DNA from 2 places in the Micromonospora sp. WMMD558 genome. Region 2 is predicted to be linked to the other one. Evidence: riboswitches for the same ligand, from Rfam matches in the RefSeq annotation. Region 2 holds a riboswitch; the other holds the start of a gene.
What was found. A riboswitch is a leader RNA that binds a small molecule or an ion and turns the genes downstream of it on or off. The one in region 2 is predicted to bind thiamine pyrophosphate.

Region 1 (14,805 bases), 630 kb from region 2:
AACCGCTTGTGGCAGAACTGGCACTCGGTCAGCGGGTCGACGAAGGCGTCCAGGTGGCCGGAGGCGGCCCAGACGTCCCGGGCCAGGATGACCGCGGAGTCGAGGCCCACGACGTCGTCCCGCTGCTGGACCATGGTCTTCCACCACTGCCGGCGGACGTTCTCCTTCAGCTCCACGCCGAGCGGACCGTAGTCCCACGCCGAGCGGGTGCCCCCGTAGATCTCACTGGAGGGGAAGACGAAGCCTCGGCGCTTGGCGAGGCTGACAACGGCGTCGATACGGTCGGCTGGCATGTTTCCTCCTACGCCGGCTGGCGGTCGGCGGGGACACGGTGGGATGCGACGGGCAGTTCGGGACAACGGTACGACCAGGGACGTCCCGAGCCCAGGAGAATACCGGGGGCGGGTCAGTTGACCCCGCACACCTCCAGCTCGCCGGTCTGCCGGTCCTGTTCGAGGTTCACCTGCTGGCGGTCGCGGTCGCCGCCGGTGTAGGTCACGTCGACGGGCACGGTCAGCGTGTTCGGGTCGACGTCGCCGACGCGGAAGGACGCGACCTGCGGCTCGTCGGACACGCGCCGCTCGAACTCCCGGCGCGACTCCCGCCGCTGCGCCGCGTCGCACAGCTGGTCGTAGGCGGCGCCGTACCGGCGTTCCGCCAGGGCCCGGTAGTAGTCGGCGGAGACGGCCCGCCCCTGCTCGTCGATCGCCTGCACACCGGTCACGGCGAGCCCGATCACCGCCGCGCCCCCGCCACCGCAGCAGAGCAGCAGGGCGAGCGCGCCGGCGCCGAGCCCCAGCCAGAGCCGGGTGTTGCGGCCCTCGGTGGGCGGTGCGGCGAACGGCGGCGCGACACCGGGGCCGGCCGGCGGGGTGGGGACCCCCGGGTGCGCCGGCGGGCCGGGCACGGCCGGCGGGTGCGCGGCGCCCTCCTGGCCGGGCACCGAAGGGTACGGCGAGGAGGCAGCCGGTCCGGGAGCGGTCATGAGATCAATGTAGTGGTTTCCGGCTCACCGGTAAGGACCGGCGGACCTATCGCTCGCCGCCACGACCACCTCGCCGCCGGGCGCGGCGGTGGCGAGCGCCTCGTACGCGGACGGCTCGTCCACCGATTCGGCGAGCAGCGGGATCGCGGTGACCTTGACGTCGAAGTCGCCGAGCGCACGCCGGTAGGTGCCGACCGACTCCCACTCCGTCAGCAGGCACCAGTGCCGCGGGTCGTCGAGGGCGCGTACCAACTGGCCGCGCAGGTACCCGGGCCGGGCGGCGAGCGCGGCGAGCGCGGCGTGCGCCCGGGCGGTGAAGTCGTCGGCGACATCGACCTCGACCACGAACCGGTTGGTCACCAGCACCGGGTTCCTCCTCGTAGAGTCTGTGGGATGCAGCGTACGCAGAGCGGGTTGCCGGCCCGGTTGGCCCGGGCGAACCCGACGACGGTGTTCCTGGTCACCCTGGTGCTGGTGCTGGTCGCGTTCTTCACCCCGGGCGTGGTCGGCGGGCTGCTCACGCTGGCGCTCGCGGCGGGCGTCGCCGCGCTGCTGGTCACCACCTGGGCGGTGCAGACGCCGCCGACCCGGGTGATCCGGCTGCTGGTGCTGACGCTGCTGGTGACGGCGGGCCTGGTGAAGCTGCTCTGAACATGCACTCATGCGTTTTTGACAATCATTATCGTTGTCGCGGACAGTTGACGTCATGAACATCCGCTCCGCTCCGCGCACCCTCGCCGCCGCCGCGACCGCCCTGCTGGCCCTCGGCGGCGTCGCCGCCTGCTCCGACGACCAGGCCGGCGCCGACCCGCAGCGGGTAGACGTGGTGGCGGCGTTCTACCCGTTGCAGTTCCTGGCGGAGCGGATCGGCGGCGACGCCGTCACGGTGAGCAACCTGGTGAAGCCGGGCGCCGAGCCGCACGACGCCGAGCTCAACCCGGGCCAGGTCGGCGAGGTCGCACAGGCGGAGCTGGTCGTCTACCTCAAGGGCTTCCAGCCCGCCGTCGACGAGGCCGTCGAGCAGAACGCCGGGGACAAGGCCCTCGACGTCGCCACGGTGCAGCCGCTGCTCGACGCCGCCGCCGGTGGGCACGACCACGAGCACGAGGGCGAGGAAGCCGGGCACGCCGAGGAGTCGGGCGCGGCCGAGGAGCCGGGCCACGAGGAGGAGACCGGCGGCAAGGACCCGCACCTCTGGCTCGACCCGACCCGCCTGGCCACCGTCGGCGACCGGCTCGCCGAGCGGCTCGGCACGGCCGACCCGGACCGCGCCGGCGACTACACGGCGCGGGCGAAGGCCCTCCGGACCGAGCTGGAGAAGCTCGACGCGGAGTTCACCACCGGCCTGAAGACCTGCCAGCGACGCGAGATCGTCGTCAGCCACACCGCCTTCGGCTACCTCGCCGAGCGCTACCAGCTGGAGCAGATCGGCGTCAGCGGGCTGAGCCCGGAGGACGAGCCGTCGCCGCAGCGGCTCGCCGAGGTCGCCGAGGAGGCGCGGGAGCACAAGGCCACCACGATCTTCTTCGAGACGCTGGTCAGCCCGAAGGTCGCCGAGACCATCGCCGGTGAGGTCGGCGCGAAGACCGCGGTGCTGGATCCGCTGGAGGGGCTGTCCGGCGACGACGGCGGCGACTACCTTTCGGTGATGCGCACCAACCTGGCCACCCTGCGGACGGCGTTGAACTGCTCGTGACGTCCCCTGTCATCACCGTCACGCACGGGGTGGTCGGCTACGACGGCCGCCCCGTGCTCCGTGACGTCTCGCTGACCGTGACCGCCGGCGAGGTGGTCGCCGTGCTCGGCGCCAACGGCTCCGGCAAGTCCACCCTCATCCGCGCCGTGCTCGGGCTGGTCCCGCTCAGCTCGGGATCCGTCACCCTCTTCGACCACCCGTTGCGGCGGTTCCGGCAGTGGCACCGCATCGGGTACGTCCCCCAACGCCTAGGCGCCGGTAGTGGCGTCCCGGCCACGGTCCGCGAGGTGGTGGCCTCCGGTCGGCTGGCCCGCCGGGGCGTCCTGCGCCCGCCGGGACGCACCGACCGGGAGGCCGTCGAGGCGGCGCTGGCCTCCGTCGGTCTCGCCGACCGGGCCGGTGACCCGGTGTCCACCCTCTCCGGCGGGCAGCAGCAGCGCACCCTGATCGCCCGTGCCCTGGCCGGCAGGCCGGAGCTGCTGGTCCTCGACGAGCCGACCGCCGGAGTGGACGCGGCGAGCCAGGAGGCGTTCGCCGGCGCACTCAAGGACTTCGTGGCCAGTGGCGGCACCGTGCTGCTGGTCGCGCACGAGCTGGGGCCGCTGCGGCCGCTGATCTCCCGGGCGGTCGTCGTCCACGCCGGTGGGATCGCCCACGACGGCGCCGTCCCGGAGCCGGCCGGGCACCACGCCGACCCCGACCACGACCACGTGCACCCGCACGGTCCCGACGAGCCCGCCGGGCTCTGGAGCAGCTGAGCATGGAACTCTTCCAGTACCCGTACATGCAGCGTGCCCTCATCGGCGCGCTGGTCATCGGCCTGGCCGCCCCGGCGCTCGGCATCTACCTGGTGCAGCGGCGGCTGGCGCTGATCGGTGACGGGGTCGGGCACGTGGCGCTGACCGGTGTCGGCGCCGGGCTGCTGCTCAACCAGTCCCCGGTGCTCGTGGCGGTGATCGTGGCGACTCTCGGCGCGATCACCATCGAGCTGGTCCGGGCGCGCGGTCGCACCTCCGGGGACCTGGCGCTCGCGCTGCTCTTCTACGGCGGCATCGCCGGCGGCGTGATGCTCGTCGGGCTCTCCGACAACACCCGGGCGCTCAACGCGTACCTCTTCGGGTCGCTGACCACCATCTCCCCCGCTGACCTGACCACCATCACCGTGCTCGGCGCGGCGATCCTGGTCACCATGCTGGCGTTGCGCCCGGCGCTGTTCGCCGTCTGCCATGACGAGGAGTACGCCCGCGTCTCCGGCCTGCCCGTCCGTACCCTCAACCTCCTCCTCGCCGTCGCCACCGCGGTCACCGTGACGATCGCCATGCGCGCGGTCGGCGTGTTGCTGATCAGCGCGCTGATGGTGGTGCCGGTGGCCGCCGCCCAGCAGGTCACCCGGGGCTTCCGCGGCACGCTGGCGGCGGCGATGGCACTCGGTCTCTTCGCCGCCGGCTCGGGTGTCTACGTGGCGGCCAACGCCGACACGGCCCCCGGCGCGTCCGTGGTGCTGATGGCGATCGCGTCGTTCGCGGTGGTCGCGCTCGGCGGCGCGGTCTGGCGGGCGCTACGGCGCCGCGCCACCCCGGTCGCCGAAACCACCACCGAGCCGCACGAGGTCGTGCTGCACCGGTCCTGACCAGCCGGATGCGGATGGCATTGGTTACCGTTGCAGGGTGAGCAGCGGGTCAGGCTACGACGCCTTCGAGGATGCCAGCGAGCTGCTGCGCGCGCTCTCCGCGCCGATCCGGCTGGCCATCGTCAGCGAGCTCGCCGACGGCGAGCGGTGCGTGCACGAGCTGGTCGACAAGCTCGGCGCCCCGCAACCCCTGGTCTCCCAGCACCTGAGGATCCTGCGTGGCGCGGGCGTGGTGCGCGGCTCCCGGCGCGGCCGGGAGATCGCGTACGCCCTGGTCGACGAGCACGTCGCCCACATCGTGGCGGACGCGGTGAGCCACGCCGGTGAGGGCACCGCCACCGCCACACCCGCCGCCCGTCCCTGAGGTGCAAGGAAGGGCCCCTTGTTAACGCCTGGCGTTGTATAAGGGTCCCTTCCTAACACGCCGCACGGGGTGCCGCGGGCGCGTCGCCGTGGCACGCTGTCCGGCGTGAAGATCTACGCCGATCGCTTCCCGACCGCCGCCCGTCAGTTGCTCACCGACCTCCTCGTCGTCGCCTGGGTGTACGCGTCGGTGCGCGGCGCGCTGTGGCTGCACGACCTGGTGCAGAAGCTCGCCGTACCCGGACAGAAGCTGGAGGGCGCCGGCGGTGGCCTGGCCGACAACCTGGCCGAGGCCGGCGGCAAGGTCGGCCGGCTCCCGCTGGTCGGCGACGAGCTGACCGCGCCGTTCGAGCGGGCCGCCGGGGCGGCGCGCTCTCTCGCCGAGGCCGGGCGGGACCAGCAGGAGCTGGTCGACCAGCTCGCCCTGGCCCTGGCCGTCGCCGTGCTGGTCTTCCCGCTCGGCCTGGTGCTCCTCGGCTGGCTGCCGCTGCGGGTGCGGTGGATGCGCCGCGCCGGTGCCGCCGCGAAGCTGGCCGCCGCGCCCGCCGGCCGGGACCTGCTCGCCCTGCGGGCCCTGGCCACCCAGCCGCTGGGCCAGCTGGCCCGCATCACCCCCGACGTGGCCGAGGCGTGGCGGCGCGGCGACGACGACGCGGTCGAGGCGCTGGCTGCCCTGGAGCTGCGCGCCCTGGGCCTACACGGCCGCTGAGTCCCGCCGCGCCCGGCCCCACGCCGACCGGACGTCGACCTGGCGGGTGCCGGCGGCGGTGTGCTGCCCGCGCATGACTCGTACCGCCCCGGCCCGACCCTGCGGTCCGCCGGCCCGAGCGGCGCGGCTTCGTGCCCGGCGTCCGACACCGGCCGGGGGCCGTTAAGGTCGTCGGGTGTTCTACTTCCTGATTGTCGTCGCCGTGCTGTTGCTCGGCTACGCCGCGTTCCTGGTCCGGTTCGTCCGGCAGGGGCGCCGGATCCCGCCGGCGGCGTACCTCGGGCTGGCCGTGCTGAACGGCCTGATCCTGGCGGCGGTGCTGGCCTGGGCCATCGCCCGCTGACCGCCGGACGCGGCCGGGCGGCCGGGCGGCCGGGCGGCCGGGCGGCCGGGCCATGATCGACACGAGATCCTGCATATCGCGGTGTCCGGGTGACTGGAATACCGCGATACGCAGGATGTCGAGTGGATCAAGCTAGCGAGGGCGGTTCAGCAAACCCCCTGCCGCGGCTCGCGTCACTCCGGGCGGGGGATGCGCCGGCGGGCGTCGGTGGCGGTCGACGGGCCGGGCGACCAGCGGGCGACCCACGGCAGGTCGGCCGACGGCGTGAGCACGCCGTCCTCCAGACCGGCGTAGCGACCGGCGAGGATCCGTTTGGCGGCCGCCGTGTCGACCGAGTCCGTGTTGTCCCAGAGGGCCGTGAAGAGCGCGTCCACCCGGACCCGGGCCTGACGGCAGAAGAGGTCGGCCAGCTCGACGTTCTCCGGCCGGGTGTCCCGCTCGGCCGCCGCGCGGACGCAGACCGCCGACATCGCGAACAGCTCCGCCCCGATGTCCACCACCCGGCCGAGGAACGCCTGCTTGCGCTCCATCTTTCCCTGCCACCGGGACATCGCGTAGAACGTCGACCGGGCCAGCTTGCGGGAGAACCGCTCCACCTGGCGCAGGTGGCCGGCGAGCGGGCCGAACTCGCCGTACGCCCCGGGAGCCTGCCCGCGACCGACCGCGAGGGTCGGCAGCCACTTCGCGTAGAAGACACCGGCCCGCGCGCCGGCGCGCGCCTTGCGGCCGAGACCGGCGTCCGGGTCGATGATGTCGCCGGCCACGGACAGGTGCGCGTCGACCGCCTCGCGGGCGATCAGCAGGTGCATGATCTCGGTGGAGCCCTCGAAGATGCGGTTGATCCGCAGGTCACGCAGGATCTGCTCGACCGCGGCCGGGCGTTCGCCCCGGGCGGCGAGGGACTCGGCCGTCTCGTACCCGCGCCCACCCCGGATCTGGATCAGCTCGTCGGCGATCCGCCAGGCCATCTCGCTCGCGTAGAGCTTGACCAGCGCCGCCTCGATCCGGATGTCGTTGCGGTCGTCGTCGGCGAGCAGGCAGCACAGGTCCAGCATGGTCTCCATGCCGTACGTGGTCGCCGCAATGAAGGAGAGCTTCTGCGCGACGGCCTCGTGCTCGCCGACCGGCCGGCCCCACTGGACCCGGTCGGCCGCCCACTCCCGGGCCACGTTGAGCGCCCACTTCCCGGCGCCGACGCACATCGCGGGCAGCGAGAGCCGCCCGGTGTTGAGCGTGGTCAGGGCGATCTTCAGGCCCTTGCCCTCGCCGCCGATCACGTTCTCCTTCGGCACGAACACGTCGTGGAAGCGGGTGAGGCTGTTCTCCAGGCCGCGCAGCCCGAGGAACGCGTTGCGCCGCTCGACGGTGATGCCCTCGGAGTCGCCCTCGACGACGAACGCGGTGATCCCGCCCCGCCGCCCCTCGCCGGCCGGCACGCGGGCCATCACCACGAGCAGGGTGGCCACGGTGCCGTTGGTGGCCCAGAGCTTGACGCCGTTGAGCTTGTACCCGCTGCCGTCCGGCGTCGGCTCGGCCGTGGTCGCCAGGCGGGCCGGGTCGCTCCCGACGTCCGGCTCGGTGAGCAGGAACGCGGAGACCTCCCCCGCGGCGAGCCGGGGCAGGAAGCGCTGCTTCTGCTCGGCGGTGCCGAACATCTTGAGCGGCTGCGGCACACCGATGGACTGGTGCGCGGAGAGCAGCGCGCCGATCGCCGGGCTGACCGAGCCGGCGAGCATCAGGGCCCGGCAGTAGTGCAGGTTGCTCAGCCCGAGCCCGCCGTACGACCGGTCGATCTTCATGCCGAACGCGCCGAGCCGGGCCAGCCCCTGGAACACCTCGTCGGGGATGACCGCGTCCCGCTCGATGGCGGCGCCGTCCACGTCGGAGGCGAGGTACTTCCGGAGCCGGCCGAGGAACTCGTCGGCCCGCGCCACGTCGTCGGGAGCCGACTGCGGCCAGGGGTTGATGAGGTCGAGCCGGAGCCGGCCCAGGAAGAGTTCCTTGCCGAAGCTCGGGCGGTCCCAGGAGGATTCCCGGGCGGCCTCGGCGACCTGGCGGGCCTCCTTCTCGGAGACCTGACCGGCCTCGGTGGGCAGCGGACCGGCCGCGCCGGCGGTGGCGGGCTGCTCGGGGCCCGTGCCGTCGGGTGCGGACCGGTTGTTCTGCGTCGTGGTCACGGCTGCCTCCTCGAACCTCGGTCCGGATGCGTCGACGTGCTCGACATCTGCCACGCTACCCCCGGGTGTTACCCAGGGGTAGCGTTCAATGAAGATCGATTTATCGGCGTCGTCGCCGGTCAGTACGACGTGGGGCTGTCCTCGTCGTCGTCCAGGTCGTCCTCGCCCCAGTTGCGGCGGGCGAACGGAAGGATCATCCAGTAGGTGAGGAACCAGACCGCGGTGAGCGCGCTGAGCACGAAGGCGACCGTCCGGTCGAGCACGAAGTCGGTGATCAGCAGGACGGCAGTGACCATCGAGACCAGCATGAGCGCGAGACCGCCGCTCGCCATCCGGTGGGCGAAGCGGACCAGCTCCGGCTTGCGCCCCTGCCGGAACAGCGCCCGGTGAAAGGCCACCGGGGAGATGATCAGGGCGGTGGCGCCGGCCGCGGCCAGCAGCGCGACGATGTAGACGTCCTTCTGGAAGGCGGTCGTCCGCTCGAACCCGGCGCTGAACGGCAGGGTGAGCAGGAAGGCGAAGAGGATCTGCACACCCGTCTGCGCGACCCGCAGTTCCTGCAGCAGGTCGGCGAAGTTGCGCTGCCAGCGCTGCTTCTCGGTCTCCTTGGTCACGCGCTACCTCCGATGCGGACGTACTGCCGGCGGCGGCCCGTCCGACGGCAGGAACGCTTGTGCCCCACCGCGCGTTGCGCGAAACCGGTTCACGACACCGCCCGGCGTTGTTAACAGGGGTCCCTTTCCCTACCGGAGGCGTTAACAGGGGGCCCTTCCTTACCGCTCAGGCGCCGCGGCGGATGCGGCCGGTGTAGCGGGCCTCCAGGGCGTCGTTGTGCGCGTCACCGCCGGCGATGTTCGCCGACAGGTAGACCGGGGGCCGTTCCCCCGCGGCGAGCAGCCGGGCCACCACCTCGACCGTGACCTGCTGGGCCAGCAGCGCCGCCGTGATCGACGAGACCGCGCCGATCGCGCCGCCCCCGGGCAGCGGCAGGGTGGCGTCGCCGTACGGGGCGCCGTTGTCCAGCACCACGTCGGCGAAGTCGGCGAGTTTGCGCCCCGAGGGGTGCCGCGACTCCATCCGGCCGGAGTGCTCGGCCGAGGTGATGGCGATCAGCCCGTGCCCCTTGTCGCGGACCAGCGCGGCGAACTCGACCATCGCCCCGTTCACGCCCGAGTTGGACGCGAGCACGAAGACGTCCGGCGGCCGGATCGGCGCGAGGTCGTACAGGCGGTGCGCCACCGACGGGTCCCGCTCGAGGCGTGGCCCGAGCACGTCCGGCGACGCGCCGCCGACCAGGACGAGGTCGCGCAGGGCGATCCGGTTGGTGGGCACCAGCCCGCCGGCCCGCCCGGCGATCTCCATGGCGAGGGCCTCCGAGTGGCCGGTGCCGAACGCGTGCACCACGCCGTCCGCCCGCAGGGCCTCGGCGATCAAATCGGCGGCCCTTGCCACCGCCTCCCGCTGGCTCGCCGCCACCCGGCGCATCGTCTCGGTGACCACCGCCAGGTACTCCTCGGCGGTCGGCGCCACGTCCGCTCCGTGCAATTCGGTCCCCCTCACTCAGGCGGTCGGTGACCCCGCAGCCGCCGCGAGGCTCGCCGACAGTCTGTCAGCCCCGGATCCGGGCCAGGATCGCCTCGGCGAGCGGCGCGGGCGCCTCGTCGGGGATCCAGTGGCTCACCCCGGCCAGCTCCGCGAACCGGTAGTCGCCGGTCACGTGCGCCGCACAGGCCTCGGCCGCCGTCCGGCCGATCGCGGCGTCGCGGTCGCTCCAGACGTACGTGGTCGGCACCCGCACCGGGCCGACGGCCGCCAGGTCGTCCCGGGACATGGCCCGGTACCAGTTCAGCGCGCCGGTGAGCGCGCCGGGGGCGAGCATCGGCTCGGCGTACGCGGCCACCCGGTCGGCGGCGCCGACGCCGGACAGCATCCGGCGCAGCCCGGTCGCGTTCAACGCCAGCAGCGCCTTCTCCGCCGCGCCGGGCTGCCGGAACAGCAGCATGTACGCCGAGCGGGCCTTCTGCTGCGGGTCGGCGGTGAGCGCGTGCGCCATCGCGGCGGGGTGCGGCACGGAGACGGCGGTCAGCGTGCGTACCCGGTCGGGGTGGCCGGCGGCCAGGCCCCAGCCGACGACGGCTCCCCAGTCGTGGCCGACGACGTGCGCCGCGTCGACGCCCAGCGCGTCGAGCACGGCGGCGGCGTCGGCGACCAGCTCCGCCAGCCGGTACGCCCCGACGGCCTCCGGCCGCGCACCGGGCGAGTATCCCCGCTGGTCGAGCGCGTAGGTGCGCAGCCCGGCGGCGTGCAGGGCCGGCACCACGCCGTCCCACTCACCGCCGTGCTGCGGGAAGCCGTGCAGCAGGAGAACGGGGGGACCGTCCTGCGGGCCGCCGGCGCGTACGTCGAAGGTGAATCCCCGGGCGTCGATGCGCATGATCGGCAGCGTACCCGGACCGGCGGGTCACTCGTACGGCTGCTTGGGGGCGGGCACCTGCCGCCACGACTCCACGTCGACGTAGGGGATCTCGGCGTCGTTCACCGGGTCCCGCCCGATCCGGTCGCTGTAGCGGCCGGTCACCTCCACCCAGGTGTCGTCGGCGAGGCCGGTGGGCGCGTTGCCGGTCATGCCCAGCTTGATCGGGCGGCCGTCGGCGGCGCAGCAGGAGAGGACCATCCGCGCGAGGATCGGCTGCCCGTCCGGGCCGGCGGCGATGAAGCCGGTGACCTGGACCCGCCGGTCCCCGATGGAGGCGCCCTTGTCGAACAGCGCCCGGGAGGCGTAGTCGAGCACGCTCACCGGCACCGGGTCGCCGGCCGGCAGCGGTGGGTAGTCGGACGGCTGCTGCTGGCTGGACAGGGCGGTGCCGGCCTGGCCGGCCGCGTACGAGCCGAGGGCCGGCGGGGCGACGAGCAGCAGGCCGAGCACCGGCAGGATGAGCAGCCAGCCGACCCGCGGCTCGTGGTGGCCGTGGCCGTGGCCGTCGTGGCCGTCGTGGTCGTCGTCGTGCCGGCGGGCGTCCGGCTGAGCCGGTCCGTCCCCGGTGGTCGCGGCGCGGGGGGCGGGGCGCAGCTCGTACCAGAGGGTCATGACGGCGGCGGCGACCAGCAGCACCCCGGCGGCGATCAGGAAGGGACGCAGCCCTTCCTTGACGTAGTTCAGGTAGAGGTCGGTGAAGCAGGCGCGGATCACCGCGCCGCCGAGCAGCAGCAGGACCACCGCCTGCGCCTGGCGGTTCACAGCAGCACCGCCCCGGCGCCCACGGCGACCGCCACCGCCACCGCGAAGGTGGCCGGCGCGAACCGCAGCGCGAACCGGCGGCCGAACACCCCGGCCTGCATCGAGATGAGCTTGAGATCCACCATCGGACCCACCACCAGGAACACCAGCCGGGACGTGAGCGAGAACTGCGAGAGTGAGGCCGCGACGAAGGCGTCCGCCTCCGAACAGATGGAGAGCAGCACGGCGAGCACCGCCAGCGCCAGCACCGACAGCACCGCGTTGTCGGCGAGGGTCTGCAGCCACCGCTCGGGCACCAGCACGTTGATGCTGGCCGCGGCCATGGCGCCGAGGACGAGGAAGCCGCCGGCGTGCGTCACGTCGTGCCGTACCGCCGCCCAGAACGCCCGGCCCCGGGAGGCGTCGTCCAGGTCGGGCCGGCGCGGCAGCCGGATCCAGTCGGCCCGGCCGAGGCGCAGCCACAGCCAACCCATCACCATCGCCACGACCAGGCTGGCCAGCCCACGGGCGAGAACCATCTCCGGGTTGTTCGGGAAGGCGACCGCGGTGGCGGTGAGCACGATCGGGTTGATGGCCGGCGCGGCGAGCAGGAACGCCAGCGCGGCGGCCGGGGTGACGCCCCGCCGGATCAGCGACCCGGCGATCGGCACCGAGCCGCATTCGCAGCCCGGCAGCACCACACCGGCCGCGCTGGCCACCGGCACCGCGGCGGCGGGGTGCTTCGGCAGCGCCCGGGCCCAGAACGACCGGGGTACGAACACCGCGATCACCGCGGAGAGCAGCACCCCGAACACCAGGAACGGCACCGCCTGCACCATCACCGAGACGAACACCGTCGTCCAGGTCTGGATCCGGGGCGCGGCCAGGGCGCCGGCGAGCTGCTCCCGGAAGATGATCAGCAGCACCAGCAGGGCGGCGAGGACCTCGACCGACCCGATCCGGTCCCCCAGCCACCGTCGGGGCCGGTCGCCGCCGGCCGGCGTCGGCTCCTTCGGTGGTACGTCCGGCGCGGCCGGGCCGACCGTGGCGGTCGCGGTGGCGCCGTCGGGCGCGGCGGGCGTCTCCGGTGTCACGTGCTCTTCCCTCTGCCGGGTGGCGGACCGGCGGGCCTGAGACTACCGGCCGGAGCGGGCCCGGTCGATGGACTCCGCGAGAAGAGCTGGCATTCCCGCGCTGACCTGCACGGAGATCACTTTGCCGGATGATCTTCAGGGGTGTTAGCGTCGGTGGGACAACTTCACATCCGACAGGGGAGCGCACAGCGCTGAGAGTGCGGGCAGGGCCCGCAGACCCTCGAACCTGATCTGGGTAATGCCAGCGCAGGGAGTTCGGTCGACCTCCAGCCGCGCCGCCGTCCGGGCACACCGGGCGCGGCGTGCGTCTTCTCCTGGTTCGCATCGAGAACTGGGAGCACTCATGACCCACCCCACCACCACCCGGTGGCGCACCGTCGACATCGTGGTCGCCTCGGTGATCGCCGTCGCCTTCGGCGTCATCTTCTGGGCCTGGAACTTCGTCTGGGCCGCCACCGAGGGCGCCTTCGCCTTCTTCCCGCCGGCGCAGTCGGTCATCTACGGCATCTGGCTGCTCCCCGGTGTGCTGGGGGGCCTCGTGATCCGCCGGCCGGGGGCGGCCTTCTACTGCGAGTTCCTGGCGGCGTTCATCTCGGTGCTGCTCGGCAGCCAGTGGGGCACCGTGGCGATCCTGCAGGGAGCGTTCCAGGGGGTCGGCGCCGAACTGGGCTTCGCCGCGTTCCGGTACCGCTCGTTCCGGCTGCCCGCCGCTCTGCTCTCCGGCACCCTCGCCGGCCTGGCGGCGGCGATCTTCGATCAGATCCGGTACTACGCCGCGCTCGACCTGTGGAGCGCCCGGGTGCCGATCTTCGTGGTCACCGTCCTCAGCGCCACCGTCGTCGCGGGTGCCGGCGCCTGGGCGCTCACCCGCGCTCTGGCGGGCACGGGTGCCCTGGACCGCTTCCCCGCCGGCCGCGAACGCGCCACCATCTGACCCCTCCGCCACGTTGATCAAGAGGTTTGCGTCAACAAACGGCGGCATTCCTGACGCAAACCTCCTGATCAACAAGACGTGGCCGCTGGGTGCGGGAGGGGGTGAGTTGGTGGGCGCCGTGATGCTGCGGGGGTTCGGGTGGCGGCACGCCGGGCGGAGACGGTGGGCGCTGCGCGGGGTCGACCTGCGGGTGGAGCACGGGGAACGGGTCCTTCTGCTCGGGCCTTCCGGCGCCGGGAAGAGCACCCTGCTCGCGGCGCTGGCCGGGCTGCTGCCCGACGACTCCGGGGAGCAGGAGGGCACCGTCGAGATCGACGGGCTCGACCCGCGCAAGGCACGGGAGCGGGTCGGCATCGTCTTCCAGGACCCGGAATCCCAACTCGTGATGTCCCGCTCCGGCGACGACGTCGCGTTCGGGCTGGAGAACCGCGGCGTGCCCGCCGACGAGATCTGGCACCGCGTCGACGAGGCGCTGCGCCGGGTCGGCTTCCCGTACGACCGGAACCGACCCACCGCCGCGCTGTCCGGCGGCGAGCAGCAGCGCCTCGCCCTGGCCGGGGTGCTCGCCCTGCGGCCGGGCCTGCTGCTGCTCGACGAGCCCACCGCAAACCTGGACCCGGCCGGGGCGACCCTGGTCCGCGACGCGGTCACCCGGGCGCTGGACGCCGACACCACCCTGCTCCTCGTCGAGCACCGGGTCGCCGAGTCGCTGCCGCTGGTCGACCGCGTGGTCGTGCTCGAAGCGGGCGGCGGCGTCCGGGCCGACGGCACCCCGGACGCGGTCTTCGCCGCGCACGGCGACGCGCTCGCCGCCGAGGGGGTGTGGGTGCCCGGCCGCCCGGTGCCGCCCCGCCGCGCCACCGGGCCCGCCGGCGACGTGCTGCTCGCCGCCGAACGGCTCGGCCTGCCGCCCCGGCTGGGCGCCGTCGACCTGGCCGTACGCGCCGGCGAGGCGCTCGCCGTGCTCGGTCCCAACGGTGCCGGGAAGTCCACCCTGGCACTGGTGCTCGGCGGCCTGCTCAAGCCCGGCACCGGTCGGCTCGCCGCCACCGCAGCGCTGGCCGGCGACGACACCCGTACTGCCCCGCACCGCTGGCGCGCGCCGGCGCTGGCCCGCCGGATCGGCTCGGTGTTCCAGGACCCGGAGCACCAGTTCGTCACCAGTACCGTCTTCGACGAGTTGGCGCTGGGCCCGCGCCGCACCGGCCGGCCCGAGCCGGAGGTGCGTTCCACGGTGGACGCTCTGCTCGACCGGTTGCGGCTGACCACGCTGGCCCGCGCCAACCCGTACACGCTCTCCGGTGGCGAGGCGCGGCGGCTGAGCGTGGCGACGGCCCTGGCCACGGCACCCCGCCTGGTGATCTGCGACGAACCCACCTTCGGCCAGGACCGGCGGACCTGGTCGGAGCTGGTGGACCTCTTCGCCGAGCTACGGGACGCGGGGCACGGCCTGGTCACGGTCACCCACGACGCGGAGTTCGTCGCGGCGCTGGCCGACCGCCACGTACTGCTGGAGCGCCGAGCCGGGGAGGCGCCGTGATCGGCCTCGATCCGGTCGCCCGGCCGGGCGCGCCCCTGGCCCGGCGCAACCCGGTGGCGAAGCTCGCGGCGGCGCTGGTCTTCTCGCTCGTGCTGATCGCCACCCTGGACCCGGTGG
Region 2 (14,805 bases):
CATCGTCTACCGCTACAAGTAAGCCTGACGGCGGCCGGGTGAGTCCCGTGTCCGTCTTCGTCGCCCGGAGTCGCGAACACCGCGTCGCCGGGCCAGATGGGAAGTAAGGCAACCGTGAAGGTCAAGCCGAGCGTCAAGCGGATCTGCAACAAGTGCCGGGTGATCCGCCGGCACGGCCGGGTCATGGTCATCTGCACCGACCCGCGCCACAAGCAGCGCCAGGGCTGAACCAGTTCCGGCCGGTCGCGACACCGCGGCCGGTCGACAACCGGTCCGGGCCGCAGATCCTGACACAACACATCACATGCTCGTCCCAGCCGCGGGAGTGCGCAGCGCGTACCTCATCGTGGTTGACCCCCGGTCGGAGGCCGGGGCCCGCTCGGGCAACGACCGATCCCGGTCGCCGGTGCTGACAGGCGCCGGAAGGACAGGGACGGCCGGTAGCGGGGTGGGGCGGGTCCACACCTCCGCCAGCACATCACGAGGAGTACGCCCGCACATGGCACGTCTAGCCGGCGTCGATCTCCCCCGCGACAAGCGGATGGAGATCGCGCTCACCTACATCTTCGGCGTGGGTCGCACCCGCGCCCTGGAGACGCTCGCCGCCACCGGCATCTCGCCGGACAAGCGCGCCCGGGACCTCACGGACGAGGAGCTCGTGCAGCTCCGCGACCACATCGAGGGCAACTACAAGGTTGAAGGCGACCTGCGCCGCGAGGTCGCCGCTGACATCCGCCGCAAGGTCGAGATCGGCTGCTACGCCGGCATCCGGCACCGCCGCGGTCTGCCGGTTCGTGGCCAGCGGACGCGGACCAACGCCCGCACTCGCAAGGGCCCGAAGCGGACCGTCGCCGGCAAGAAGAAGCCCGGCAAGAAGTAATTAGGAGCGCACAGACTTATGCCACCGAAGGCTCGTGCCGGAGCCGCCGTCAAGAAGGTCCGGCGCAAGGAACGCAAGAACGTCGCCCACGGGCAGGCGCACATCAAGAGCACCTTCAACAACACCATCGTGTCCATCACGGACCCGACCGGTGCGGTCATCTCCTGGGCCTCGTCGGGCCAGGTGGGCTTCAAGGGCTCCCGCAAGTCGACCCCGTTCGCCGCGCAGCTGGCCGCCGAGGCCGCCGCGCGTCGGGCGATGGAGCACGGCATGCGCAAGGTCGACGTGTTCGTCAAGGGCCCCGGCTCCGGCCGGGAGACCGCCATCCGTTCGCTGCAGGCCGCCGGTCTCGAGGTCGGGCAGATCTCCGACGTGACCCCGCAGCCGCACAACGGGTGCCGTCCGCCGAAGCGTCGCCGGGTCTGAGAGGTAGAGAGAGATGGCTCGTTACACCGGTGCTGACTGCCGCCGTTGCCGGCGGGAGAAGATGAAGCTGTTCCTCAAGGGCAGCAAGTGCGATGGCCCGAAGTGCCCGTTCGAGTCCCGGCCGTTCCCGCCCGGGCAGCACGGCCGTGGCCGCACCAAGGAGACGGAGTACCTGCTCCAGCTCCGGGAGAAGCAGAAGGCCCGCCGGGTGTACGGCGTGCTGGAGAAGCAGTTCCGCGGTTACTACGAGGAGGCCGTGGCCAAGCAGGCCAAGACCGGTGAGGTCCTCCTGCAGATCCTCGAGTCGCGGCTGGACAACGTGGTCTACCGGGCCGGCTACGCCAGCTCCCGGGACCAGGCCCGTCAGCTGGTCAAGCACGGTCACTTCACGGTGAACGGCAAGAAGGTCGACATCCCGTCGTACCGCGTCAAGGAGCACGACATCATCGAGGTCCGGGAGAAGAGCAAGCAGCTCACCCCGTTCCTGGTGGCGCAGGCTCAGGCCGGTTCGCGGTCGGTTCCGGCGTGGCTGGAGGCCATCCCGAGCCAGATGAAGATCCTCGTGCACTCGCTCCCGGCCCGCCAGGTGATCGACACCCAGGTCCAGGAGCAGCTGATCGTCGAGCTCTACTCCAAGTAAGAGCTCGTTGCGGTGGCCCGCCCTCCGGGGCGGGCCACCGGAACCGTTTGTGTCGTGGGCGTCATATGGCGGGCGCCCCGGAAGAGAAGAGAAGACATGCTCATCTCCCAGCGACCGACCCTCTCCGAGGAGTCGATCAACGAGACCCGGTCCCGGTTCACCATCGAGCCGCTGGAGCCGGGCTTCGGCTACACCCTGGGCAACTCGCTGCGCCGGACGCTGCTGTCGTCCATCCCCGGCGCGGCGGTGACCTCGATCAAGATCGACGGTGTGCTGCACGAGTTCACCACGATCCCCGGGGTCAAGGAGGACGTGGTCGAGCTCGTCATGAACATCAAGGAGCTGTGCGTCAGCTCCGAGCACGACGAGCCGGTCAGCATGTACCTGCGCAAGCAGGGCCCGGGCGACGTGACCGCGGGTGACATCCAGCCCCCAGCCGGCGTCTCGGTGCACAACCCGGACCTGAAGCTCGCCACCCTCAACGGCAAGGGCCGGCTCGACATGGAGCTGACCGTCGAGCGGGGTCGCGGCTACGTGACGGCTGCGCAGAACAAGCAGGCCGGCGCCGAGATCGGCCGTATCCCGGTCGACTCGATCTACTCGCCGGTGCTGAAGGTCACCTACCGCGTCGAGGCGACCCGTGTCGAGCAGCGGACCGACTTCGACCGGCTGATCATCGACGTCGAGACCAAGCCGTCGATGGGCCCGCGCACCGCGCTGGCCTCCGCCGGTTCGACGCTGGTCGAGCTCTTCGGCCTGGCCCGGGAGCTGGACGAGACCGCCGAGGGCATCGACATCGGGCCGTCCCCGCAGGACGCCCAGCTGGCGGCGGACCTGGCGCTGCCGATCGAGGAGCTGGACCTCACCGTCCGCTCCTACAACTGCCTCAAGCGCGAGGGCATCAACACCGTTGGTGAGCTCATCGGGCGTACCGAGGCCGACCTCCTCGACATCCGCAACTTCGGCCAGAAGTCGATCGACGAGGTCAAGATGAAGCTCGCCGGGATGGGTCTGGGGCTGAAGGACTCCGCCCCGAACTTCGACCCGGCGCACGTCGTGGACGCCTTCGGTGAGGCCGACTACGACACCGAGGACTACCGCGAGACTGAGCAGCTGTAAGCGCGGCTGAGGATTAACGAGGAGCACCGAGAATGCCCACGCCCACCAAGGGTCCCCGCCTCGGCGGCAGCCCGGCGCACGAGCGGCTGATGCTGGCCAACCTGGCCACGTCGCTGTTCCAGCACGGCAAGATCCAGACCACCGAGACCAAGGCCCGGCGGCTGCGTCCGCTCGCGGAGCAGCTGATCACCAAGGCCAAGCGCGGTGACCTGGCCTCCCGGCGTCGGGTGCTCGCCGTCGTCAAGGACAAGGACGTGGTCTACGCCCTGTTCGACCAGATCGCGCCGCGGTACGCCAACCGCAACGGCGGCTACACCCGGATCGTGAAGACCGGTCCGCGCAAGGGTGACGCCGCCCCGATGGCGATCATCGAGCTGGTCGAGGAGCTGCAGGTCGCCGAGCCGAAGGCGAACAAGAAGACCGCCGCCCGCAAGGCCGCCCAGCAGGACAAGGTCGAGGCGCTCGCCCCGGCCGAGGAGGCCCCGAAGTCGGCCGACAACGACCAGGACGCCGAGGCGCCCGTGTCGGCGTCGGGTGACACCGCCGAGGCGCGCGAGGACAGCGACCTCGCCGTCGAGGAGAACAACGAGCAGAACAAGGCCTGATCAGGGTCTTCGTCGGGCCCGGCACCCCCTGGGGTGTCGGGCCCGCGGCGTCAGAGGGGGTACGAGGTGGACGAGGGCATCCGGCTGCGGTTGGACGTCTCGTACGACGGCAGCGGCTTCTCCGGCTGGGCCGCCCAGCCGGAGCGGCGTACCGTCGCCGGGGTCCTCGCGCAGACCCTCGACCTGGTGCTCGGCGCCGGGACCGCGACCGGCCTGACCGTGGCCGGCCGGACCGACGCCGGGGTGCACGCCACCGGGCAGGTCTGCCACGTCGACCTGCCGGCGGACGTCTGGCGGCAGCACGAGGGGCGGCTGCTGCGCCGGCTCGCCCGGCTGCTCCCCACCGACGTGCGGGTGCGGGCCATGACCGAGGTGCCGGTCGACTTCGACGCGCGGTTCTCGGCGACCTTCCGGCGCTACGAGTACCGCGTCACCGACACACCCTGGGGCGCGGAGCCGCTGCGCCGGCACGACACCCTCGCCTGGCCGAGGCCGCTCGACCTGGCGGCGCTGACCGCCGCCGCCGCCGGGCTGGTGGGGGAGCACGACTTCGCCGCGTACTGCCGGCGGAAGGAGAACGCCACCACGCTGCGCGAGGTGACCCGGCTCGACTGGCGGCGGGATCCGGACGGCATCCTCGTCGCCACCGTCCAGGCCGACGCGTTCTGCCAGGCGATGGTGCGCAGTCTGGTCGGCGCGATGCTGACCGTCGGGGACGGCCGGCGGCCGGTCGAATGGCCGGCCGGCCTGCTCAGCCGCCGGGAGCGGGCCAGTGAGGTGACGGTCGCCCCCGCGCACGGGCTCACCCTGGTCGCCGTCGGCTACCCCGGGGACCCGGCCGAGTACGCCCGCCGCGCGGACCTCACCCGGCGGCTGCGCGTACCGGTGGAGAGCTGAGCGCACGGCGGAGCGGGTGCGCGGCCGGACAGCCCCGCACCCGCTGTGCCCGAAGCTCAGTTCCGGGTGCCGTTCTGGGAGGCGGTGCCGTCGTCGGGGTCGGCCGTGGGTTGGCCGGCCACGCCGCCGTTCGCCCGCCGCTCCAGGACGCCCTGGTTGAGGTGCAGTTCGATCATGTCGAAGAGGATCTCGCGGACCTGCGTGTCGCCGGCGCGGACGGACTCGCCGTCGGAGCGGGCCACCAGCGCGTACGCGAGGTAGTGGCCGCGTACCTGCCAGCCGACCCGGGCCGGGGCGGTGGCGATCGCCTCGGACTCCTCGTCGGCGGCCATGCCCCGGAACCGGCCCTGCCGCTCGTCGAGCATCTGCCGGATCCGGTCGCGGGCGCGTTCGGCGCTGGCCCGGTCGGTGAGGTTGAACAGGCCGGCGGTGACCAGGTGGTCGCCGTCCCGGGTGCGCAACGTCGCCCGGACCACCTGGTTGCAGCCGAGGCGGGTCAGCAAGTCGGCGACCTCGCCGGTGGCGGCGACGGCGCAGCTGCCGCTGGACTGCGTCTTCAGCACCTGGTACGCGGGCTGCCCGTCGGAGACGACGAGCTGCTTGCCCGGGAAGACCTCCTTGGCGCTCAGCGGTGCCTGGTCGGTGTCCCGGGAGTCGAGGTCGTTCGCCTCCGGCTCGGGGCTCTCGTCCGCCGCCGCGGGCTGGTTGTTCGGCGGGTTGACGAGGTCAGCACCGCGCTCGCCGAGCAGGGCGGCCGCGCCGAGCCCGCAGAGCGCGAGCAGGACCAGCACCGCCGCGCCGCCGACCACGACCTGCCACATCCGGCCGCCGCCGCGGGGCGGGGGTGCTGCGGCCGGGGAGTAGACCTCCGCCTGGGGTGGCGTGGCGGCCGGTGCGCGGGACGGCTCCGCCGCTGGTGCGGGCGCCGGCGCCCGTGCGGGGACCGGCTCCGCGCTGTACGTGGCGGCGGGCTCCGGCGCGAACGTGGGGGCGGGCTTCGGTGCCGGCGCGCGGGGCGGCTCGGGAGCCGGCGGGCGGGCGGGCTCGGGGGGTGGCGGTGGTCTCCGGGTGGTCCGGGGCAGTGACGGGGTGGGGAAGCGGGACGGCGACGGCCCCGCCGGCGGAGGCGAACCAGGGCCGAGCGCCGACAGGTCCGACCCGGGCTCCGGGTGCTCCACGAATGCGTCCTCATCGGACTCGTACCGATACACCATGTCGCCCAGAGTAAGAGCCATTATCCCTTTAGGGGGTAAAAATGGGAAATTGTGATGACGCGGGGTGTCGCCATGCCCCCCGTCAGCCGGTGGAAGAATCGCGCGTGTGACCGGCGACCACTACTTCACCCCCGAACCCGCGACCCCCGCCCAGCCGCGCGAGGTCGAGTTCTCCGTCGCCGGCCGCGACTACACCCTGGCCTCCTCCGGCGGGGTCTTCTCCGCCGCCCGCCTCGACCCCGGGACCGCGGTGCTGCTGCGCAAGGCGGAGCTGCCGGCTCCCGGCACCACCGGCGACCTGCTCGACCTCGGCTGCGGCTTCGGACCGATCACCTGCGTGCTCGCCACCTCGGCACCGTCGGCCACCGTCTGGGCGGTGGACGTCAACGAGCGGGCGCGCGAGCTCACAGCGGCCAACGCCGCCCGGGTCGGCGCGGCGGACCGGGTGCGCGTCGCGCCGCCGGAGGGCGTACCGGCCGACGTGACCTTCGCCGAGATCTGGTCCAACCCGCCGATCCGGATCGGCAAGGACGAGCTGCACCAGCTGCTGCTGCGCTGGCTGCCGAGGCTCGCCCCGGACGGCGCCGCCTGGCTGGTCGTCGCCCGGCACCTCGGCGGCGACTCGCTGCACCGCTGGCTCACCGAGCAGAGCTGGCAGGTCGAGCGGCACGCCAGCCAGAAGGGCTACCGGGTGCTGCGGGTCACCAGGTAATCGGTTGGCCCCCGCCGGGCCCTCGGGCAGGATGCCGGCGTGGGATACGTGGACGTGGCGGCCGTCGGGCACACGCTGCCCGACGGCCGGGAACTCTTCGCCGACGTGTCGTTCCGGGTCGGCGAGGGCGCCAAGGTCGCGCTGGTCGGGCCGAACGGCGCGGGCAAGACGACGCTGCTGCGGATGGTCGCCGGTGACCTCCCGGTGCGGCGCGGCGCGATCGCGCGTACCGGTGGGCTCGGCGTGATGCGCCAGTTCATCGGGATGATCGGCGATGAATCCACGCTCGCGGACCTGGCCCTCTCGCTCGCCCCGCCGGCCCTGCGCGACGCCGGCCGCCGGCTCGCCGAGACCGAGGCGGCCATGCGGACGGCCGAGGTGCGCGGCAAGTACAGCACCGCCGCCGGCAAGGCGCAGCTCGCGTACGCGGACGCGCTGGCCGCCTGGGGCGAGGCCGGCGGGTACGACGCCGAGGTGCTCTTCGACACCGTCGCCACGATCGTGCTCGACCTGCCCTGGGACTCCGCGCGGGACCGTCCCGTCCGGACGCTCTCCGGCGGCCAGCAGAAGCGCTTCGCCCTGGAACTGCTGCTGCGCGGCCCCGACGAGGTGCTGCTGCTCGACGAGCCGGACAACTTCCTCGACGTGCCGGGCAAACGCTGGCTGGAGGCGCGGCTCCGCGAATCCGGCAAGTCCGTGCTGTACGTGTCGCACGACCGGGAACTGCTGGCCCACACCGCCGACCGGGTCGTCGCCGTCGAGGGCGGCAGCGCCTGGGTGCACCCCGGCGGCTTCGCGAGCTGGCACGAGGCGCGGATCGCCCGGCACGACCGTCTCGACGAGCAGCGCCGGCGGTGGGACGAGGAGCACCAGAAGCTGCGCGAGCTGATGCTCATGTACAAGCAGAAGGCCGCGTACAACTCGGGGATGGCCTCCCGCTACCAGGCCGCCCAGACCCGGTTGCGCAAGTTCGAGGAGGCCGGACCGCCGCCTGTACCACCGAAGGACCAGGACATCCGGATGCGCCTCACCGGCGGGCGGACCGGGAAGCGCTCGGTGATCTGCGAGCAGCTGGAGCTCGACGGCCTGACCTACCCCTTCGACCTGGAGATCTGGTACGGCGACCGGGTCGCCGTGCTGGGCGCCAACGGGACCGGCAAGTCGCACTTCCTGCGGCTGCTCGCCCGCGGCGGCACCGACCCCGACCCGGCGAACGGACCGGTGGACGGCGCGGCGGCCCTCGCGCCGGTCACGCACGACGGGGTGGCCCGGCTCGGCGCCCGCGTGCGGCCGGGGCACTTCTCCCAGACCCACGACCGGCCGGAACTGATGGACCGGACGCTGGTCGACATCCTGTGGCGCGGCGACGAGCACCGCGCGGGTATGGACCGGCACGCGGCGATGGCGGCGCTGTCCCGGTACGAGCTGCCCGGCCAGGGCGACCAGCGGTTCGGCAGCCTGTCGGGCGGGCAGCAGGCGCGGTTCCTGGTGCTGCTGCTGGAGCTGTCCGGGGCGACCCTGCTCCTGCTCGACGAGCCGACCGACAACCTCGACCTGGCGTCGGCCGAGGCCCTCGAAGCGGGGTTGGCCGCCTTCGAGGGCACCGTCGTGGCCGTGACGCACGACCGTTGGTTCACCCGCTCGTTCGACCGGTTCGTGCTGTTCCGGGGCGACGGTGAGGTGGCGGAGGTTCCCGAGCCGGTCTGGGACGCCGCGTGATCCGGGCCGGAATAGGGTGGATCTCGTGACTGAGATGACGTACCGCCGGCTGGGCGACTCCGGGCTCGTGGTGTCCGTGGTCGGGATCGGCTGCAACAACTTCGGCCGCAAGCTCGACCTCGACGGGACGCGCGCGGTGGTCGAGGCCGCGCTCGACGCGGGCATCAACTTCTTCGACACCGCCGACATCTACGGCGAGCCGCAGGGCGGCTCCGAGGAACTGCTCGGGCAGGCGCTCAAGGGACGTCGTGAGGACGTCGTCCTCGCCACCAAGTTCGGCATGGACATGCACGGCGCCAACGGGCCGGACCACGGCGCGCGGGGGGCCCGGCGTTACATCATGCGGGCCGTGGAGGCGTCGCTGCGCCGGCTCGGCACCGACCACATCGACCTGTACCAGATGCACGAGCCCGACCCGGGCACCCCGATCGACGAGACGCTCGCCGCACTGGACGACCTGGTGACCGCCGGCAAGGTCCGCTACCTGGGCAACTCCAACTTCGCCGGCTGGCAGATCGCCGACGCCGACTGGACCGCCACTTCGCAGGGGCGCACCCGGTTCATCTCCGCGCAGAACCACTACTCGCTCGTGGAGCGCGGGGTCGAGGCGGAGGTCATTCCGGCGTGCGAGCGGTTCGGGCTCGGCATGCTGCCGTTCTTCCCGCTCGCCAACGGGCTGCTCACCGGCAAGTACAAGCGGGACCAGGCGCCACCGGCCGGCAGCCGTCTCGCCGGTGGCGGCCGGTACGCGCAGCGCTTCGCCGCCGCCGACTGGGACACCATCGAGGCGATCGAGGCGTACGCCGCCGAACGCGGTCTCACGATGCTCCAGGTGGCCATCGGCGGGCTCGCCGCCCAGCCGGCGGTGACCTCGGTGATCGCCGGCGCCACCACGCCCGAGCAGGTGCGCGCCAACGCCGGGGCGGGCACCTGGCAGCCCGGCGACGAGGACCTGATGGCCCTCCGCGCCGTCCTCGACGGCTAGGTAGGCGGCCCGGCGCCCCGCCCACCGGACGGGGCGGGGTGCCGGGCCGCGGCGCGAGGTGCCCTCGACCGGTCCCGATGGTGGTGCCGCCGGGAAGCGGCGGGGGCGACCGGCGGCGCGGCGGGCGCGGCGCGGAGGGTATCCGGACAGCATGTCGTGACCGGACGGTGACGCGCCGCCCCGACCGTCGTCGTCGGACGGTGAGCGGGAAAACGGCGACCCGCACTTGGCGGATCCGGGGGATCCGTCGTACGGTGACACGCGCAAGTGACCCACGGGAGCCCGGTGGACCGGGCTGAGAGGGGGGCTGTGAGCCCCCGACCGTCGAACCTGATCCGGGTAATGCCGGCGCAGGGAGGAGTGTTGCCGTGCCGTCCCTCGGGCGACTGCATCTCATCACCGACACCCGTCCCGGGCGGGATCCGCTCGCCGTCGTCCGGGCCGCCCTGCCGGTGGCCCGCGCCGAACTGGTCGTCCAGGTCCGGGTGACCGACGACGCGACCGACCGGGAGGCGTACGACCTGGCCCGCCGCGTGGTCGTGCTGTGCGCGCGGTACCGGGCGACCTGCCTGGTGAACGACCGCCTCCACGTGGCGCTGGCGGTGGGCGCCGACGGTGGGCACGTGGGCGCCGACGACCTGCCGGTCGGCGCGGCCCGTGCGGTGCTGGGTTCGGCGGCCGTCCTCGGCGCGACCGCCCGCGACCCGGGCACCGCCGGCGAGGCGGTCGCCGCCGGGGCCAGCTACCTGGGCGTCGGGCCGTACCGGCCCACCTCGACCAAGGACGGGCTCCCGACCGCGATCGGCGTGGCCGGAGTCCGGGCGGTCGCCGCGGCGGTCAGCGTGCCGGTGGTGGCCATCGGGGGAGTGACGGCGGAGGACGTGCCCGCCCTGCGGGCGGCCGGCGCGTACGGGGTGGCGGTGGTCGGCGCGCTCTCCGGGGCCGCCGACCCCGCCCGCGCCACCGCCGAACTGCTGAAGGCCCTGACGTGTTAAGAGGGGGCCCTTCCTCTACCGGAGGCGATAACAAGGGGCCCTTCCTTGCACCCGAGGTTGCGGTGGTGGGGGCCGGGCCGGTCGGGCTGGCGATCGCCTGGCGGTGCGCCGCGCGCGGGCTGCGGGTCGTCGTGCACGATCCGGCTCCCGGGTCGGGCGCCGCGTACGTCGCCGCCGGGATGCTCGCGCCGGTCGCCGAGGCGTACTTCGGGGAGCACGAGCTGACGGCGTTGCTCACCGCCTCGGCCGCCCGCTGGCCGGCGTTCGCCGCCGAACTGGCCGACGCCTCCGGCGCCGACCTCGGCTACCGCGCCGACGGCACCCTCCTGGTCGGGCTGACCGCCGACGACCTGGCCGAGGCCCGGCGGCTGTGGGCGTACCAGCAGGCTCTCGGCCTGCCGGTGGCCGCGCTGCGGCCCTCCGCGTTGCGGGAGCGCGAGCCGGCGCTGGCACCCCGGGTGCGCGGCGGCGCCCTCGCCGCCACCGACCACCAGGTCGACCCACGCCGCCTGGTGCCGGCCCTGCGGACCGCCGCCGAGCGGGCCGGCGTGACGCTGGTGGCCGGGGCGGTCCGCTCGCTGTCCGACGTGGCCGCCGACGTCACCGTGGTCGCGGCCGGCTGCGGCGCCGCCGCGCTGACCGGGCTGCCGGTCCGGCCGGTGAAGGGCCAGGTGCTCAGGCTCCGCGCGCCCGGCGGCGCCGCGCCGGGCTTCCGGCACGTGATCCGGGGGTACGCGGACGGCGAGCACGTCTATCTCGTCCCGCGGGTCGACGGCGAGGTGGTGGTCGGGGCGACCGTCGAGGAGCGCACCGACACGACGGTGTCCGCCGGAGCGGTGTTGCGCCTGCTCCGCGCGGCCGTCGACCTGGTGCCGGAGCTGAGCGAGTACGACCTGGTCGAGACGCTCGCCGGCCTCCGCCCCGGCACGCCGGACAACGCGCCGATCCTCGGCCCGCTGCCGGGCCGGCCGGACGTGCTCGCCGCCACCGGGCACCACCGGCACGGGATCGTGCTCACCCCGATCACCGCCGACCTGATCACCGACCTGATCGTCACCGGCGAGCCGGGCCCGCTGCTCGCCCCGTTCACGCCCGACCGCTTCGGACCCGGCACACCGGGTGCGCCGGGCGCTGCCGGTGGGCGCGTGTCCGGCGGTACGACCACGAAGGAGGAGCGGTGGAACTGACCGTGAACGGGGCCGGACGTACCCTGCCCGGCGGCTCGACCGTCGCGGACCTGGTCCGCGCCGTCACCGAGCAGGAGCGCGGCCTCGCCGTCGCCGTCAACGGCGAGGTGGTGCCGCGTGGCGGCTGGTCGGCGACGCCGCTGCGGGACGGCGACCGGGTCGAGGTGCTCAGCGCGGCGCAGGGCGGGTGACCGGCGTGGGTTTCGAGCTGGGCGACGTCACGTTCACCTCGCGGCTGGTCCTGGGCACCGGCGGGGCGGCCAACCTGCACCTGCTGGAGCAGGCGATCCGGGCCTCCGGCACCGAACTGGTCACGCTCGCCCTGCGCCGGGTGGACACCTCCGGCGGCTCGGGTGGTCTGCTGGACCTCCTCGACCGCTGCGGGGTGCGGCTGCTGCCCAACACGGCCGGCTGCTACACCGCCGGCGAGGCGGTGAAGGTGGCCCACCTGGCGCGGGAGGCGTTCGGCACCGACTGGGTGAAGCTCGAGGTGATCGGCGACGAGCGCACGCTGCTGCCCGACGGGGTGGAGCTGCTGCGCGCCGCCGAGAAGCTGGTCGCCGACGGGTTCACCGTGCTGCCGTACACCTCGGACGATCCGATCCTCGCCCGCCGGCTCGCCGACGTCGGCTGCGCGGCCGTGATGCCGGCGGGGTCGCCGATCGGGTCCGGGCTCGGGGTGTCCAACCCGCACCACATCCGGCTCATCCGGCAGAACGTGGACGTGCCGGTGATCCTGGACGCCGGCATCGGCACCGCGTCCGACGCGGCCCTCGCCATGGAGCTGGGCTGCGACGGGGTGCTGCTGGCCAGCGCGGTGACACGCGCAGCCGACCCGGTGGCGATGGCGACGGCGATGCGGCACGCGGTCGAGGCGGGCCGGTTGGCGTACCGGGCCGGCCGGATCCCCCGTCGCTTCCACGCCCTCGCCTCCACCCCGGACGAAGGCAGGCCGGAGCTGTGACGCCCCTGGCAGCGGCCGGTCTCGGCAGGGAACGGCCCCTGGCGGGGCCGCAGACCTCCAGGGTCTTCAGCGTGCCGGCCGGCGTCGTGCTGCTCACCGATCGGCGGGTGGCGCGGCGGCCGCTCGTCGACGTGGTGTCGGGCGCGGTGGCCGGGGGAGTGCGGTGGGTGGTGCTGCGGGAGAAGGACCTGCCCCGCCCCGACCGTGCCGCGCTCGCGGCCGACCTGCGCGCCGTCCTCGCGCCGGTGGGCGGCACCCTGGTCGTCGCCGGCCCGGACCCGCTCGACGGGGACGCCGTGCACCTGCCCGCCGCCGGCCCGTACCCGCCGCCGCGTCTCGGTCTGGTCGGCCGCTCCTGCCATGACCGCACCGAGCTCGCCCGACTCACCACCGAGGACTACGCCACCCTCTCACCCGTCTACCCCACGCGGACCAAACCCGGCTACGGCCCACCCCTCCACCCCCAGGGCCTGCGCACGCTGACCGGAGCGTGCCCCGTGCCGGTCCTGGCCCTCGGCGGCATCGAGACGGCAGAGCAGGTGCGCGCCTGCGTCCAGGCGGGAGCGGCGGGCGTGGCGGTGCTGGGTGCCGTCATGCGTTCAGCGGACCCGGCAGAGGCAGCGGGCGCCCTCACCAACGCCTTCGACCAAGCCGCTCGACAAGCAGGGGGAGAGCCGTGACGCCAACGACAGTCCTCACCATCGCCGGCTCCGACTCCGGCGGCGGCGCCGGCATCCAGGCCGACCTGAAGGTCTTCGCCGCGCTCGGGGCGTACGGCACCAGCGTCCTCACGGCCGTCACCGCGCAGAACACCCGGGGTGTCGACGCCGTCCTGCCGCTGCCGCCGCGCACGGTCGCCGACCAGTTGGGCAGTGTGCTCGCCGACTTCACCGTCCGGGCGGTCAAGACCGGCATGCTGGGCGCCCCGGCGATCGCCGACGTGGTCGCCGACGCGGCGAAGGACGGGCGGCTGCCGCACCTCGTCGTCGACCCGGTGCTGGTCGCGACGAGTGGCCACGCGCTGGGTGTGGTCGCGGCGGTGGAGCGGCTGCTGCCGTACGCGAAGGTGGCGACGCCGAACTGCGCGGAGGCCGCGGCCATCACCGGACGTCCGGTGTCCACGGTCGAGGAGATGGTGGCCGCCGCGGAGGCCCTCGCGGCCGGCGGCCCGGAGCACGTCGTGGTCACCGGCGGCGACCTGGACGCGGACGGCGAGGCCGTCGACGTGCTGCACGGCGGCGGCGTCACCACCCTGCTCCGCGCGCCCCGGGTGCGGACCCGGCACAACCACGGGACCGGATGTTCGTTCTCGGCGGCGGTCGCCGTCCGGCTCGCCCTGGGCGAGCCGGTGCCGGCGGCCGTCGCCACCGCCAAGGAGTACGTCACCCGGGCGCTGACCGGTGCCCGGGACTGGGAGCTGGGTGCGGGACACGGCCCGCTGGACCACTTCGGCTGGTCCGCTTGAGCGACAGGGAGGCTGTCATGCAGGCACGTCGCAAGGTCTACGTCGAGGGTTCGCGGCCGGACATCCGGGTGCCGTTCGCCGAGGTCGACCTCACCGGTGACAACCCGCCGGTACGGCTCTACGACACGTCCGGGCCGGGTTCGGACCCCGAGGTCGGGCTACCGCCGCTGCGCGGGCCGTGGATCGCGTCGCGCGGGGATGTGGCGCCCGCCCGGGGTGCGGGCACCCCGCTCGCCGGGGTGGACGGCAAGCGGCCGACGCAGCTCGCGTACGCCCGGGCGGGCATCGTCACGCCGGAGATGGAGTTCGTGGCGATCCGGGAGGGCGTGGCCCCGGAGTTCGTGCGCGACGAGATCGCGGCCGGCCGGGCGGTCCTGCCGTTGAACGTCAACCACCCGGAGTGCGAGCCGGCGATCATCGGCAAGGCCTTCCTGGTCAAGGTCAACGCCAACATCGGCACGTCCGCGGTGACCTCGTCCATCGCCGAGGAGGTGGAGAAGCTGACCTGGGCGACGCGCTGGGGCGCGGACACCGTGATGGACCTGTCGACCGGCAAGCGGATCCACGAGACGCGCGAGGCGATCGTGCGGAACTCGCCGGTGCCGATCGGCACGGTCCCGATCTACCAGGCGCTGGAGAAGGTCGGCGGTGACCCGGTGAAGCTGAGCTGGGAGGTGTTCCGGGAGACGATCGTCGAGCAGGCCGAGCAGGGCGTCGACTACATGACGGTGCACGCGGGTGTGCTGCTGCCGTACGTGCCCCTCGCGGTCGGCCGGGTGACCGGCATCGTGTCCCGGGGCGGCTCGATCATGGCGGCCTGGTGCCTGGCGCACCACCAGGAGAACTTCCTCTACACCAACTTCCGGGAGCTGTGCGAGATCCTGGCCCGCTACGACGTGACGTTCTCGCTCGGCGACGGCCTGCGGCCCGGCTCGATCGCGGACGCCAACGACGAGGCGCAGTTCGCCGAGCTGCGCACGCTCGGCGAGCTGACGAA

Region 1: linked by a shared signal. The riboswitch ahead of ACN26Y_RS14270 (ECF transporter S component) and the one ahead of thiE (thiamine phosphate synthase) in region 2 are both predicted to bind thiamine pyrophosphate.

What each region holds. Positions count from the first base shown of each region.
Region 1 is NZ_CP186061.1:2,927,607-2,942,411, reverse strand. It holds gene ACN26Y_RS14350 (glycine--tRNA ligase) at 1-293, opposite strand, end outside; gene ACN26Y_RS14345 (hypothetical protein) at 407-985, opposite strand; gene ACN26Y_RS14340 (antibiotic biosynthesis monooxygenase family protein) at 1,010-1,351, opposite strand; gene ACN26Y_RS14335 (hypothetical protein) at 1,379-1,636, shown strand; gene ACN26Y_RS14330 (metal ABC transporter substrate-binding protein) at 1,692-2,681, shown strand; gene ACN26Y_RS14325 (metal ABC transporter ATP-binding protein) at 2,678-3,439, shown strand; gene ACN26Y_RS14320 (metal ABC transporter permease) at 3,442-4,311, shown strand; gene ACN26Y_RS14315 (ArsR/SmtB family transcription factor) at 4,349-4,675, shown strand; gene ACN26Y_RS14310 (hypothetical protein) at 4,781-5,383, shown strand; gene ACN26Y_RS14305 (hypothetical protein) at 5,559-5,726, shown strand; gene ACN26Y_RS14300 (acyl-CoA dehydrogenase family protein) at 5,900-7,903, opposite strand; gene ACN26Y_RS14295 (DUF6328 family protein) at 8,023-8,517, opposite strand; gene ACN26Y_RS14290 (sugar isomerase domain-containing protein) at 8,684-9,433, opposite strand; gene ACN26Y_RS14285 (alpha/beta fold hydrolase) at 9,513-10,337, opposite strand; gene ACN26Y_RS14280 (TIGR03943 family putative permease subunit) at 10,365-11,141, opposite strand; gene ACN26Y_RS14275 (permease) at 11,138-12,091, opposite strand; TPP riboswitch at 12,380-12,485, shown strand; gene ACN26Y_RS14270 (ECF transporter S component) at 12,558-13,148, shown strand; gene ACN26Y_RS14265 (ABC transporter ATP-binding protein) at 13,258-14,688, shown strand; gene ACN26Y_RS14260 (energy-coupling factor transporter transmembrane component T family protein) at 14,685-14,805, shown strand, end outside.
Region 2 is NZ_CP186061.1:2,300,462-2,315,266, forward strand. It holds gene infA (translation initiation factor IF-1) at 1-22, shown strand, start outside; gene rpmJ (50S ribosomal protein L36) at 115-228, shown strand; gene rpsM (30S ribosomal protein S13) at 500-880, shown strand; gene rpsK (30S ribosomal protein S11) at 899-1,306, shown strand; gene rpsD (30S ribosomal protein S4) at 1,320-1,946, shown strand; gene ACN26Y_RS11300 (DNA-directed RNA polymerase subunit alpha) at 2,043-3,065, shown strand; gene rplQ (50S ribosomal protein L17) at 3,098-3,670, shown strand; gene truA (tRNA pseudouridine(38-40) synthase TruA) at 3,737-4,567, shown strand; gene ACN26Y_RS11315 (hypothetical protein) at 4,624-5,781, opposite strand; gene ACN26Y_RS11320 (class I SAM-dependent methyltransferase) at 5,888-6,493, shown strand; gene ACN26Y_RS11325 (ABC-F family ATP-binding cassette domain-containing protein) at 6,533-8,212, shown strand; gene ACN26Y_RS11330 (aldo/keto reductase) at 8,229-9,197, shown strand; TPP riboswitch at 9,463-9,571, shown strand; gene thiE (thiamine phosphate synthase) at 9,566-10,192, shown strand; gene thiO (glycine oxidase ThiO) at 10,186-11,379, shown strand; gene thiS (sulfur carrier protein ThiS) at 11,370-11,570, shown strand; gene ACN26Y_RS11350 (thiazole synthase) at 11,567-12,343, shown strand; gene ACN26Y_RS11355 (thiamine phosphate synthase) at 12,415-13,023, shown strand; gene thiD (bifunctional hydroxymethylpyrimidine kinase/phosphomethylpyrimidine kinase) at 13,020-13,808, shown strand; gene thiC (phosphomethylpyrimidine synthase ThiC) at 13,826-14,805, shown strand, end outside.